DNA from 2 places in the Flavobacterium sp. 38 genome. Region 1 is predicted to be linked to the other one. Evidence: riboswitches for the same ligand, from Rfam matches in the RefSeq annotation. Region 1 holds a riboswitch; the other holds the start of a gene.

Region 1 (3,179 bases):
TCTTTCGTCAGATCGTAAATCATGATTGATAATTATAATAAGGATATCACAAACTAAGATATTAGTGTGAGGGAAGATATGTCTACTAAATACTATATTTGTATAGTAATTCTATAGGATTTATATATATGGTATTAAAAGGCATATTGAAAGCGGTTTTCTTTTTGTTTGTAATTATTATAGCTGATAATGCAAATGCACAGGAAAATGGCAGTTTATCGCAGCAGTTTCAAATGAATATAGAAATACGTCCGAGAGCAGAATACACTTCCAATTATATACTTCCGCCAAACGATTCGATTGATCCTTATTTTTATATTACGCAGCGAAACAGAATTTCAATGTTATATGCGCGTGAAAAATGGCTTATAAAATCTGATGTACAAGAAATTCATTTGTGGGACGAAGCAAACTCCAGTTCTAAAGTCGGAAGTGTCAATTTTTACCAGTTATTTTTAGAAACGAAATTCAAATCTGTCAACTTTCGTTTAGGAAGACAAAACGTTTTATTGGATAATGGCAGATTATTTTCGGATGCGCCCTGGGCCCAGCAGGGAAGGGCGCACGAAGGAATTCGAATTATAAAATATGGTAAACATTTTGCCAACGATTTATTTTTTCTTTTTACCAGAAAATACAATACCAGTTTTGAAAGTGCCTATTCTCCAGTTGCTTCCAATAAATACAAATACATGCTGGTGTATAATTTTAGTTATAATTCGAAAGAAAATTTTGCCTTTAACTCTATAAATACCGTTGATTTCTTAGAAAAGACAAATTCAGAAACACTGTATACTCGCGCAACGACTGGAGGAAGAATTGAATTTAGAAAGAGACAATGGTACTATACTTTAAATAGTTATTTTCAATTTGGTCAAAATCAAAAAGGACAGCATTTGTTTGCCTATTATTTCCAACCAGAAATAAAATGGTCTTTGCAAAAATCTACTTTGCGTTTAGGAGCAGAAATCATTAGCGGAAGCAGCTCCAACTTAAATGCACAACACTCAGATGACTTTGATGTTTTGTATGGAGTTACTTGGAAATTTAATGGTAATATGAATGTTTTTACCCGATTTCCTGCTGATGTTGGTGGTAAAGGTCTTGTAAATCCGTACTTTTTTTATTCATTTCAGATAAATTCAAAATTATCACTTCGTTCCGATTTTCATCTTTTTTATACGCAATATCCTTTAAAAAACAATTTAAATCAGGAAATGTCACGATTTTTAGGATTTGAAAATGATATTTCAATGAAATATGCTCCTATTAAAGAGCTGGAAATTAATGCAGCATTTTCATTTTACAAAGCGACAGATTCTATGATAAATCTTCCAAAGATACAAGACGTAAATAAATTGTCTTACTGGAGCTATTTAATGGTTTCTTATTCTTTTAATGCAATCAATTTTAAAAGAAATAAGAAATTATAACCTTTAAAAACTTTCCAATTTACATTTAAAAAAGATAATCATATCTTTGCGCCAGATTTTGGTCTGCTTTTTCAATTCATAAAAAGCAGTTAAAAGGGAATCAGGTGTAAATCCTGAACAGACCCGCTACTGTAAGTTCTATATAAGTCTTTAAATAGTACTAATGCCATTGTTCGCCGCGGCGAATGAGAAGGCCGTTTAAAGATGGAATAAGTCAGGAGACCTGCCACGATCACATAGTTTAAAACTTTCGTGGTATGAAGTTGATGACAAGATAATAACCTGCTATCTAGGATAGTAGGCCTGTTTCTATGTTTTTGTAATTACTGCATCACGTAAAGTTTATTTAATAAAATCGTGATGTGTAATTTGAAGAAAACTTTACTTTTTATTTTTTTACTAATTGTTCCTTTTTTGCTTCATTCTCAAGCGTTGACTGATAGTTCGCGGGTTTTAAAAGAAGTTATTTTAAAGGGAAAACCGTATCAGGAAGTCATTCCGGTGCAAAGTCTTTCGGGCGTTCTGCTCGAGAATCTGTCAGCTCATAATGTTGCCGATGCACTTCGCTATTTTGCAGGAACTCAAATTAAAGATTACGGCGGAGTCGGCGGACTCAAAACGGTTGATGTCCGTAATATGGGGACGCATCATGTCGGCGTTTTTTATGACGGAATTCAGCTAGGAAATGCGCAAAACGGCGTAACCGATCTAGGAAAATATTCGCTTGACGACATGGAATCGCTGACGATGTACAACGGTCAGAAAAGTGAAATTTTTCAGTCTGCCAAAGATTTCGCGTCAGCTTCAACGATTTATTTACGCACCAAACGACCTTCTTTTTCCAATAATAAGAAAACCAATCTGCTGGTTCGCTACAAAACCATGTCGATCGATTATCATGATCCTTCTTTCAGATGGGAACAAAAACTGAGCGATAAAGTGAGTATGAGCGTCAGTTCAGAATACATCAAATCAAACGGTCAGTATAAATTTCGATACAAAAGAAAAAATCAAGACGGCAGCGTTGCTTACGACACCACAGCAACACGCTGGAACAGCGATATTGAAGCTTTCCGGTTTGAATCGGGTGTTTTTGGCAAAATAAATAAAGGCGTTTGGGATGCCAAAGTATATTATTATGATTCAGAAAGAGGCGCTCCAGGCGCTATTGTCGAAAATAAGTTTCGTGATGGTTTTCGCCAATTCGACAAGAATTTCTTTTCTCAGGCTTCTTTAATAAAAGACGTTTCAGAAAAGTACAAATTACAGCTAAAAGGAAAATTTGCTTACGATTATACCCATTACATTGCTAGAGATACGACCAATGTTTTAGGAGAAACGGTAACTGAAGGCGCGCAGTCCGACGATAGTTATTATCAGCAGGAAGCCTATTTTTCGGCTGTGAACATGTACAGCATTTTGCCTACTTGGGACGTTTCGCTTTCAACCGATTTTCAATACAATAAATTAAACGCGACGAGAAGAGGAATCCAAACGCAATTTTCTTTTCCTCAGCGTTATACCGCATTGGTTTCTCTTGCGACTTCTTATCGATATGAAGGTTTTAAAGTTTTAGGAAATGTTCTCGCAACCCGCGTGATTGAAGAGGTGAAGTACAATGCTAAAGCTCCCAATAAAACCGAATTTACTCCCGCGTTATTTCTCGGTTATACGCCTTTCAAAAAATACGATTTCAATCTGAGAGCTTTCGCCAAACGAATTTTCAGAATGCCAACTTTCAACGAT
Region 2 (3,179 bases), on a different contig from region 1:
TAATCATTAATAATTTCGTCCGGATTATTGTCGGCTCTTGTATAGACAAAACCGTTATAAAGCACTTGATAATAAGCGCTTATTTTATTTCGAGAATAAGATAATGCTCCTGTGGCTTTATGAAACGGAACAAAAAATATCTGGTTTTTTGTTTCCTCATCCTGTGAAACGGTATAAGCATAAGTAGCATTTGCAGCAAAAATATTTTTGCCGTAGCTTTTTTTCCAACCCAATAGCGTCTCGGTTCCGTAGCTGTTTACTTTATCTTGATTTTGTGGAGCCCAAATACCGCCTGAACCTGGGACCCATTGCAGCATATCGGTAATTTTCATGTAATAGAAATTCTGCGTCCAAGTCAGATTTTTGAAGGTAAAGACATTGCCAATTTCTCCTTGATAAGAACTTTCAGGTTTTAAATCTGGATTTCCTCCTTGATCCCAATACAAATCGTTGTAAGTTGGAATTCTGAAATTTCTAGAAATATTTAGTTTTAAATTGTACCAGTTGAATTTATACGAAGAACCTAAATTGAATAAAACGGGTGATTTGTAATTGCTAGTAAATTCTTTTCTGATGCCAAATTCAGTCTTCCAGTCAGCGCCAATATCTTGTCTAACCAATAATGCAGCGGAACTTATTTCTCGAATATGACTTCCAAAACTAGTTCCGTAACCGTTTGTTCTGCTGTAATCTGCAATTGCGTTTATGTGTGTTGATTTGAATAAATGATAATCGACATCCAACTTGGTAATCAAGTTTTCCGTTTTTCCGTAGGTAAAATATTTTGAAGCGTTATCTGCAAAATATTGGTAGTTTTCGAAAATATAAGCAGTTTTAAAATTGGTTTTCAGTTTCCCGAAATTTCCATCATACTCTAATAAGTTTCGATTGAAACCATTTACATACTTACTTTTTGTTTCAGATTCTGTCACCAAAGAAGTATTGCGATCGGTGTTTGAAGTCTGACTATACAATTTTAAAATATGATTTTCGTTGAATTTATATCCAGCATTGGCGCTTACTGTAATAATGTCATATTGCCCGTTTTGATTCCAGCGCTGTTCGCCTCTCCAAGTATATCGATTTAAATATTTGTAATCGTTTGTAGAGCTGTTTTTAGAAAAACCGATTTGAGTGCTCCATTTTTTGTTAGAAATAGAAGTTTTATAATTAATCCCAATCGTATTAAAACTACCGTAATCTAGTCTTAAATTATTCTCAAAACGATTAAAAAACAACAGATCGTTATTTAAATGCACAGTTCCTCCAACGGCACCACTTCCGTAAATGACACTTCCGCCACCAGCTTTTACGCTTATCGAATTATAATCGGAACCTGAAATTGTATTAAAATCGGTACTTCCGTTCATTTGGGAATTAATATTTATTCCGTTCCAAATGACAGCTGTCTGAGAAGAGGTTGTTCCTCTAAAAGAAACTGTAGAAAGCATTCCGCGTCCGTATTCTTTAAAATATAATGTCGAATTAAAGTTTAATAAATCGGTCAGAAGCGCTTCATTTTTATTGATTACAGAGTCGTTTAACTTTAAAACGGACTGTGAAGCGGAGTAGGTTTTTAAATTTTTGTCTGAAACAAAAACCTCTTTAAGACTGGTAATAGAATCGCTTTGCGCCGAAATAATTTGGCACATTACAAATACACAAAAAGTAAAAAGTCTTTTTAAAGTCATAACTTCTACACTCTTTTTCCCGAGAGCTCGATAATTGTTACAAAGGCAGGTCTCCTGGCTTGCGTCTTGCTGTTTACCTTCCCATCACGCAGGGGCGTGGCAGTGGTTTGTAGATAACAGCAAGCATTCATTTTTTGAACGTAGCTTACAGTTGCGGGTACAGCTCAAGAATTTACTTGATTCCCTTTTAATGTATTTTTTAAATTAAAAACACAACCTTAATTTGCTGCAAAGATAAAGTTAAAAATATTGATTATTCAAATTTCTTTTGCGTTTCATGAAAAATTATAAATAATTTGCTCTAAAAATCAATTTTTATAACTTCTCCGAAATCTACTTTATTATTAAATGCCTCTTTTAGCGGAAGCGAAGTCTGATGACATAAAATACTTCTGATGATTCCGGCATGTGCAACAATGATGACAGGCTGATCTATTTTTAAGATTTTTTCAGATAAAAAATGTCCGACTCTTTCATGCAATTCAACAAAAGATTCCCCGTTGGAAACTTTGATGTTTACAAAATCTTCCATCCACGGATTGAGTTCCTCGGGCGGAATTTCATTCCAATTTTTTAACTCCCAATCTCCAAAATTCATTTCTTTTAAGCGTTCGTCTTCCTGATATGAAATAGCTTTAATATTGTTTTGAATGTGTTTAGCTAAAACCACACAACGCTTTAACGGACTAGAAAAAATAGCTGCTTCTGAAGGTAATTCTGAAATAATTCTGCTGAAGATTTCATTAAACGGTTCAGCAATATCCACATCAGATTGTCCATAGCAGATTCCTTTTTCGCAAATGGTTTCGGTATGGCGAACTAAATAAATTTCCATAAAAATAAGATACTTAAGTAAAAGACCACTTCACAAACCTGCTGTGTGGCGCCAAGACAATCTCCAGTATATCCGTCGATCCATTTTTGAAAATATCGAGCTAGAAAATATCTTGTTATAAAAACGGGAATAATGGCTAAAAGTAATTTCAAATCAAAATAAGAAAATACAATGAGCGGAATTAAACCAAAAAAGAAAGAACCCAAAACTTCTTTCCAAGTATATTGTTTGGCAATAGGTTTGCTTTTGCTCGAAGCATCTTCTCGAGAATATTCATGTGTAAAAATAATACTTATCGCTGCCAAACGACTCAAAGAATGAGCAGAAATAAATAAAAGAAAAATTTTTAAAACTGCCTCAGAATCGTAAACTTGAAATAGTAAAATAGATTCTGAAAGCAATTCAAATTTTAATAAAAAAAGCAAAACCAATCCGATGGCTCCGTAAGCACCAATGGCGCTGTCTTTCATAATCATTAATATTTTTTCTTTGGTCCATCCTCCTCCAAAACCGTCACAGACATCGGCAAATCCGTCTTCATGAAAAGCGCCCGTTGTTAAAATAGAAGCAATGATCGCTAATATTACAGCTGCATCTGTAGAGAGAAATAGGGCAAATGCAGAATAAACAAAAAATGAAATGCTCCCAACAAG

The links. Region 1 has a riboswitch for cobalamin ahead of AC3E9W_RS22630 (TonB-dependent receptor). Riboswitches for the same ligand answer to the same signal wherever they lie in the genome.
Region 2: it holds a riboswitch for cobalamin, as region 1 does, so the genes downstream of both, AC3E9W_RS13235 (TonB-dependent receptor plug domain-containing protein) here and AC3E9W_RS22630 (TonB-dependent receptor) in region 1, are expected to answer to the same signal.

The regions. Positions count from the first base shown of each region.
Region 1 covers NZ_JBYNWZ010000018.1:2,385-5,563, forward strand. Annotated here, with positions in the region: gene AC3E9W_RS22620 (DUF4440 domain-containing protein) at 1-29, shown strand, start outside; gene AC3E9W_RS22625 (alginate export family protein) at 129-1,433, shown strand; cobalamin riboswitch at 1,476-1,678, shown strand; gene AC3E9W_RS22630 (TonB-dependent receptor) at 1,794-3,179, shown strand, end outside.
Region 2 covers NZ_JBYNWZ010000004.1:435,406-438,584, forward strand. Annotated here, with positions in the region: gene AC3E9W_RS13235 (TonB-dependent receptor plug domain-containing protein) at 1-1,691, opposite strand, end outside; cobalamin riboswitch at 1,719-1,927, opposite strand; gene cobC (alpha-ribazole phosphatase) at 1,993-2,526, opposite strand; gene AC3E9W_RS13245 (adenosylcobinamide-GDP ribazoletransferase) at 2,511-3,179, opposite strand, start outside.